Hoeflea sp. 108: one gene and its partner. The protein of the gene in region 1 interacts with the protein of each later gene in a pairwise test. Links are inferred from orthologs where the notes say so. Each region holds a gene or a part of one and is shown in the gene's direction. Other genes may lie near its edges. The genes, in order: dnaQ and dnaE.

Region 1 (3,250 bases):
CGGCCGAACAGATCGGCGCCGTCAACACAGTCTGGCTCGAGGATGGCGTGCTCTGGGGCGGCAATACCGATGCTTATGGCTTTGCTGCCAATCTCGACCATCTGTCCCCTGGATGGGATGGCGGCGACGTCGTCGTGGTGCTGGGCGCCGGCGGGGCATCGCGCGCGATCATCCACGCGCTCAAGCAGCGCGGCTTCAAGGACATCAGGATCGTCAACCGCACGGTCGAACGGGCTGAGGAGCTGGCGCGCCAGTTTGGTACCGAGGTCTCGGCGCATCCCCAGTCGGCGACGCATGAACTTCTCGCTGATGCATCGCTGCTGGTGAACACCACCGCGCTCGGAATGCATGGCAATGAGGGCCTGCCGGCCGATCCCGCCGGCCTGCCCGACCATGCCATCGTCACCGACATCGTCTATGTGCCGCTCGAAACGCCTTTGCTCGCTGCAGCCCGGGCGCGCGGCCTCAGGACCGTCGATGGCCTCGGCATGCTGCTGCACCAGGCCGTTCCCGGCTTCGAGCGCTGGTTCGGCAAACGCCCCGAGGTCACGGCCGAGCTGCGCAACATGATCGTCGCCGACCTGGACGCCAAGAAATGATCGTGCTTGGGCTGACCGGTTCGATCGGCATGGGCAAGTCGACCACGGCGAAGATGTTCGTCGAGGCCGGGGTGCCGGTGCACGATTCCGATGAGGCCGTGCATCGCTTGTACGCCGGCGAGGCGGCACCTTTGATCGAGGCTGCTTTCCCGGGAACGGTGAAGGATGACGTCGTCGACCGCACTGAGCTGTCCCGCCGTGTGCTGGGCGATGCGGCCGCGCTGAAAAGGCTGGAAGGCATCGTCCATCCGCTCGTCCGGGCCGACGCCAGCGCTTTCCTCGAGCGCAGCCGTGCTGCTGGCTCAGCCATCGCCGTGCTCGACATCCCGCTTCTGTTCGAGACGGCTGGACGGGCCCGCGTCGACAAGGTGGTGGTGGTGACCGCCCCTGCCGACATCCAGCGCGAGCGCGTGCTGGCGCGGCCGGGCATGACGGAAACGAAATTCGAGGCGATCCTGGCCAAGCAGGTGCCCGATGCTGAAAAGCGCAAGCTCGCCGACTATATTGTCGATACCGGCCAGGGGCTCGAGCCAGCCCGTGCCGCAGTGCGGGCCATCATTGCCGATTTGACGGTGGGAAAGCCCTGAGCAGGCGAACTGCCGCACTTGTCCCCCGGCTGTCCGGGAGGGCATGCTCGGCAAAAGCATGATCGCGGAACGTGGACGCCGGTTTCCGGCGGGATCATGCTCACACAAAGAGAGAAGCACGACTTGCGCGAAATCATTTTCGATACCGAAACGACCGGCCTCGACAACCGCGAGGATCGCCTGATCGAAATCGGCTGCATCGAGCTGGACAATCGCTTCCCGACGGGCCGCACCTTCCACAAATACATCAACCCGCAGGGGCGCTCGGTGCATCCCGACGCGCAGGAAGTGCACGGCATCTCCAATGCCGATCTCGAAGGCAAGCCGATCTTCTCCGAGATCCTGCAGGAGTTTCTCGATTTCATCGACGGCGCCAAGCTCGTCGCTCACAATGCCAGCTTCGATATCGGCTTCATCAATGCCGAGTTTGCCCGGCTCGACGTGCCGCCTGTCGATCCAGGGCTGGTCATCGACACACTGGCGCTCGCCCGCCGCAAGCATCCGATGGGCCCCAATTCGCTCGACGCGCTGTGCCGACGCTATGGCATCGACAACAGCCGCCGCACCAAGCACGGCGCGTTGCTCGACTCCGAACTGCTGGCCGAGGTCTATATCGAGCTCATCGGCGGCAAGCAGGCGGCACTTGTGCTCGACAGCGCCTCGTCTTCAACTGGCAATGGCCGCAATGCCGTCGAACTCGACATCGTCATCGCGACGCGTCCGGAGCCCCTGCCCTCGCGGCTGAGCGAGACGGAGATTGCGGCGCACGGAAAGTTGGTTGGCGAACTCGGCGAAAAGGCAATCTGGGCCAAGCTTCTGGCGCCTGCCGAAGCGAGCTGACGGCCGGTCGAGCCGCCCGATTTCCACAGGATGCACCCAAAAAAAAGAAAAGCCCGGCACATGGCCGGGCTTCTGCATTCTGGTCGCCTGAAGCGAGGTCTTAGCTGGCCTTGACCTTCGAGGCAGCCTGTTCCTCGGCGATCTTCTGCTGGAACATCTGAGCGAAATCGATCGGATCGAGCATCAGCGGCGGGAAGCCACCGTTGCGGGTCGCCTCGGCGATGATCTGGCGCGCGAACGGGAACAGCAGGCGCGGGCACTCGATGAAGAGCAGCGGCAGCATGTGTTCCTGCGGGAAGCCGTCGATGCGGAACACGCCGCCATAGACCAGCTCTACGTTGAACAGCACTTCCTTGTCGAAGGCTGCCTTGGCGTTCAGCGTCAGGTTGACGTCGAACTGCTTGTCCGTCATCGGGTTGGCGTTGACGTTGACGTTGATGTTGATGCCGGGGGCCTGGTCGCGGCCGCGCAGCGAGTTCGGCGCGCCGGGGCTCTCGAAGGAGAAGTCCTTCACATACTGAGCCAGCACGTTCAGCGTGGGCTGCTGTGCGTTACCGTTGCCGTTGGCGCCGTCTTCGTTGTTGGCCATAAGCCCTTGTCCTCTTGGCTCGGCCGTCATGCGGCCTATTGGAAGTGGCGCGTTGGCTACCATGCCCGGCCTGTCAAGACAAGGTTTTGCCGGCGTCAGTCGCGGCGGGACTGGTCGTCGGGCAGCGAGCGCCACGGCGTGTCTGGATTGGAATTCGGGCGAGGCTCGCGCCGGAAGTCTTCCTCGTCGAGGTCGATGGTCCTGCCATCGCCCGGACGGCCGCGCCGTGCGAAGCCGTTGAAGTCGGTGGCAACGACGATCCGCTTGCTCAGCAGGCGCCAGGCGAGTTCGCGCACGGGCGGCAGGAACAGCAGGATGCCGAATATGTCGGTGATGAAGCCGGGGATCACCAGCAGGATGCCGGCGAGCACGATCATGGCGCCGTGAGCCAGTTCCTTGCTTGGGTCGCGTCCTGCCTCGATCTCGGCGCGGGCGCGGTTCATGACGCCAAAGCCCTGAACACGCAGCAGGATTGATCCCACGACCACGCTCAGCAGCACCAGGCCGATGGTCGGCAGAACGCCGATTTCGCTGCCCACCACGACGAAGCCGGCGATCTCGAGAAGAGGCAGGGCAAGGATCAGAAGGGGCAGCATGAAGGGCGTGGGTCCGGTCGGTTCGAGTTGACGAATGCA
Region 2 (4,349 bases), 2.8 Mb from region 1 along the record:
CTTCGCCCTCGCGTGGGCCTTCGAGGTCCACCTCCATGATCTCGAGCGGCTTGCCTGCTCCAACGGCTACGGCGGCGCGGGTTTTCATGACGGTCATCCTTTATGCGTAATCAGGGGAAAAAATGTTGGCCTCAGGGTTTCAGGTTTTGCCGCATCGATCAACCGGCAACGCGACACCCCGCGGTCGCAAAGCGGCGTTTGCGTTCGAATTCCACAAGCCTCTGCCGGTGCGTCGCTGGGCAGGGTGGACACGACCGCCGCGCTGGCCGAACATGACAGTTGCAATATTCCCCGAAGGATAGACGATTCGATGTCGAGTGACAGGCTGCCGCGCGATCCGCTCAAGCGTGAAGCGCTGAAAGCGGAAGCAAAACCAGAGGCTTCGCCGCGGACTTTCATCCATCTTCGCGTCCATTCGGCCTATTCTCTGCTCGAAGGTGCGTTGCCGCTTGGCAAGGTCGTCGGCCACGCCGTCAAGGACGATGCGCCCGCCATCGCGGTCGCCGACAGCAACAATCTGTTCGGTGCGCTGGAGTTTGCCCAGAAGGCGACCAAGGACGGCGTGCAGCCCATCATCGGCTGCCAGGTAGACGTCGACTTCGCTGAGACGGCAGATAACGGCCAGCGCGGTCCCGTCTGGAAGCAGGCGCACGAGCTCTACCCGATTGTGCTGATTGCAGCGACGGAAGACGGCTACGCCAACCTCGTCCGCATCATCAGCCGCATGTATCTTTCGACGCCGAACGGTGAACCCATTCATGCCAAGCTCGAATGGCTGAGTGCGCTGTCGGATGGCATCATCTGTCTTAGCGGTGGGCCGCGCGGGCCGATCGGCACAGCCATCAAAAACGATCATCATGCTCAGGCCGAAAGCCGGCTGCTCGGGCTGCGGGAGATTTACGGCGATCGGCTCTATGTCGAGATCGAGCGCCTCGCTGGTTATGACCGTCTCATCGAGGCGGCCACCATCGATCTTGCCTATCGCCACCACTTGCCGCTGGTCGCCACCAACGAGGCTTTCTTTCCGTCCCGCGCGGACTTCGAGGCGCATGACGCGTTGATCGCGATCGCCGAGGGATCGGTGGTCGCGGAGGACAATCGCCGGCGCCTGACCCCGGACAATTTCCTCAAGTCTCAGAAGGAGATGGCAGAGATTTTTGCCGATCTGCCCGAAGCGATTGACAACACGGTCGAGATCGCCCGGCGCTGCTCCTACTATCCCAAGAACCGCAAGCCGATCCTGCCGCGTTTCGCCGGCGCCGAAGTTGCCGACGCGGAAGCTGCCGAGCGTGCCGAGGGCGACGAGCTTGCTCGCCAGGCTCGCGAAGGCCTGGCCGAGCGCATCGCAACGCGCGGCATCTATCCGGGCTTTACCGAAGAGCAGTATCGGGAACGTCTCGAGTTCGAGATCGGCATCATCCAGCGGATGAAGTTCCCCGGCTACTTCCTGATCGTTGCCGACTTCATCAAATGGGGCAAGCTGCAAGGCATCCCCGTCGGACCCGGTCGTGGTTCGGGCGCAGGTTCGCTTGTCGCCTATGCGCTGACCATCACCGACGTCGACCCGCTGCGTTTCTCGCTGCTGTTCGAGCGCTTCCTCAACCCCGACCGCGTCTCGATGCCCGACTTCGACATCGACTTCTGCCAGGACCGCCGTGAAGAGGTGATCCGCTATGTGGTGGACAAGTACGGTCGCGACCAGGTCGGTCAGATCATCACCTTCGGAACGCTGCAGGCGCGCGCGGTGCTGCGCGACGTCGGCCGCGTGCTGCAGATGCCCTACGGCCAGGTCGACAAGCTCACCAAGATGGTGCCGCAGAATCCGGCCAACCCGGTGACGCTGGCGCAGGCGATCGAGGGCGAGCCGCGTTTTGCCGAGGAGGCCGAGCGCGAGCCGATCGTGCAGACGCTGCTCGAAATGGCCCAGAAGCTGGAGGGCCTGTACCGCCACGCCTCGACCCATGCTGCCGGCATTGTCATCGGCGACCGTCCGCTGTCCGAGCTGGTGCCGATGTACCGAGACCCGCGCTCGGACATGCCGGTTACCCAGTTCAACATGAAATATGTCGAACAGGCCGGCCTGGTGAAGTTCGACTTCCTCGGCCTGAAGACGCTGACGGTGCTGCAGAAGGCGGTGCAGTTCATCAGCCGCCGCGGCGTCGACATCGACCTTGCGCTGATCCCCCTCGACGACCCCGAGACTTACGCCATGCTGTCGCGCGGCGAGACGGTCGGCATCTTCCAGGTTGAAAGTGCCGGCATGCGCAAGGCGCTGATCGGCATGAAGCCCGATCGCATCGAGGACATCATCGCGCTGGTGGCGCTCTACCGCCCGGGCCCGATGGAAAACATCCCGACCTACAACGCCCGCAAGCACGGCGAGGAGGAGATCGAGTCGATCCATCCGAAGATCGACTACCTGGTGAAGGAGACCCAAGGGGTTATCGTCTACCAGGAGCAGGTCATGCAGATCGCCCAGGTTCTGTCGGGCTATTCGCTCGGCGAAGCCGACCTTCTGCGCCGCGCCATGGGCAAGAAGATCCGCGCCGAAATGGACAAGCAGCGCGAGCGCTTCGTCACCGGTGCGATGGAAGGCGGCGTCTCCAAGCCGCAGGCCAACTTCATTTTCGACCTTCTGGCAAAGTTCGCCGACTATGGCTTCAACAAGTCGCACGCAGCCGCCTACGCCATCGTTTCTTACCAGACGGCCTATCTCAAGGCGCATTACCCGGTCGAGTTCCTCGCCGGCTCGATGACCTACGATATGTCCAACACCGACAAGCTGAACGACTTCCGCCAGGATGCCATGCGCCTCGGCATCGAGGTCGTGCCGCCGTCGGTCATGACCAGCTATCGCGATTTCGAGGTCGGCGAAAAGAAGATTTTCTACTCGCTCGCCGCCATCAAGGGCGTGGGCGAAGCGGCCGTCCATCACATCGTCGCCAAGCGCGCGGAAAAGCCCTTCGCGAGCCTCGCCGATTTCTGCGAGCGCATCGATCCGAAGGTGGTGGGCAAGCGCGTCTTCGAAAGCCTTATCATGGCCGGCGCGCTCGATTGCTTCGGTCACGAGCGTGCCGCCATGATGGCCGGTATCGAGCGCATGATGGGCCTGGCATCGCTGGCCCATGAAAATGCGACGCTCGGCCAGTCCGACATCTTCGGCAGCGCCTTCTCCGGCCAGGCGCCGGTGCTGCACCTGCCACAGACCGACGCCTGGCTGGCAGCCGACAGGTTGCACCGCGAGTTCCAGGTGGTCGGCTTCTATCTCTCGGCGCATCCGCTCGACGAATACAAGTCGGCGCTCGAAAAGATGCGTGTCCAGAACTGGGGGGACTTTGCAGCGGCCGTGAAGCGTGGCGCTACTGCCGGACGATTGGCGGGCACCGTCACCACCAAGCAGGAGCGCAAGACCAAGACCGGCAACAAGATGGGCATCGTCCAGTTCTCGGACGTGTCAGGCCAGTATGAGGCCGTCATGTTCTCCGAGACGCTGGCGCAGTACCGCGACTTCTGTGAGCCCGGCAAATCGGTGGTCATAACGGTGGCTGCCGAAGACCGGCCGGAGGGCGTCAGCCTACGCATCCAGACGGTGCAATCGCTGGAGGACGAGGCAAGCCGTGTCCAGAAGACCCTGCGCATCTTCGTGCGTGATGCGGCCCCCCTCAACACGCTGTCCAATCACTTGACGACGCGTGGCGAGGGCGAGGTCAGCTTCATCGTGCTCAAAGGTGAGGCGCAGGGCGAAATCGAGATCGAGCTGCGCGAACGCTACCGCATCACCCCGTCGATTGCATCGGCTATGCGCGCCGTGCCGGGAGTGGTCGAGGTCGAGCTCGTCTAGCTTGGCGGCAGTTGGTCATCGATGGACGTTGCCGCTCTTGCGGGCCAACTCATCGCGGCAGCTGTGCGCGCGCTCCATGAGCATGGTTCGCTCGCGTTCGTTCTGGGTCAGCGCCGCCGCCCGTTCGAACTCGCCGAGCGCTTCCCGGAAACGGCCGAGCTTCATCAGCAGATCGGCACGCACGCTTGGCAGCAGGTGGTAGTTGCGCAGTGCGGGTTCGTGGACAAGCTGGTCGGCAAGCTCCAGCCCGGCCGCCGGCCCGAATGCCATCGATAGCGCCATGGCCCGGTTCAACTCGATGACGGGCGATGGCGCAAGCTCGGCCAGTGCGGCATAGAGAGCGGCGATGCGCGGCCAGTCGGTCTCTTCGGCCGTATGCGCCCGGGCGTGGCAGGCGGCAATGGCCGCCTGAAGTGTATACGGACCCTGACGGGGCAGGGCTTGTGCCCTGGCAAGGGCGGCGAGCCCGCGGTTTATCAGCAGATGGTCCCAGCGCGCGCGGTTCTGG

What was found.
Region 2: the proteins of dnaQ (region 1) and dnaE interact in binary tests that used the Escherichia coli proteins (3 or more experiments, as listed by UniProt). The link is inferred for Hoeflea sp. 108 from one-to-one orthologs.

What each region holds. Positions count from the first base shown.
Region 1 is NZ_KB890024.1:5,053,058-5,056,307, forward strand. The notes cover bases 226-3,167. They hold dnaQ (DNA polymerase III subunit epsilon), read left to right. Parts: upstream 226-1,309; coding sequence 1,310-2,026; downstream 2,027-3,167. Other genes in these bases: B015_RS0125100 (shikimate dehydrogenase), read left to right, coding at 226-599; coaE (dephospho-CoA kinase), read left to right, coding at 596-1,186; secB (protein-export chaperone SecB), read right to left, coding at 2,127-2,615; B015_RS0125120 (FxsA family protein), read right to left, coding at 2,711-3,167. Outside these bases: more of B015_RS0125100, read left to right, coding at 1-225; more of B015_RS0125120, read right to left, coding at 3,168-3,211. UniProt on the Escherichia coli protein: DNA polymerase III is a complex, multichain enzyme responsible for most of the replicative synthesis in bacteria. The epsilon subunit contain the editing function and is a proofreading 3'-5' exonuclease.
Region 2 is NZ_KB890024.1:2,264,711-2,269,059, forward strand. Bases 1-4,041 are described here. They hold dnaE (DNA polymerase III subunit alpha), read left to right. Parts: upstream 1-310; coding sequence 311-3,841; downstream 3,842-4,041. Other genes in these bases: B015_RS0111080 (S-(hydroxymethyl)glutathione dehydrogenase/class III alcohol dehydrogenase), read right to left, coding at 1-88; B015_RS0111090 (RNA polymerase sigma factor), read right to left, coding at 3,857-4,041. In the rest of the region: more of B015_RS0111090, read right to left, coding at 4,042-4,349. UniProt on the Escherichia coli protein: DNA polymerase III is a complex, multichain enzyme responsible for most of the replicative synthesis in bacteria. This DNA polymerase also exhibits 3' to 5' exonuclease activity. The alpha chain is the DNA polymerase catalytic subunit.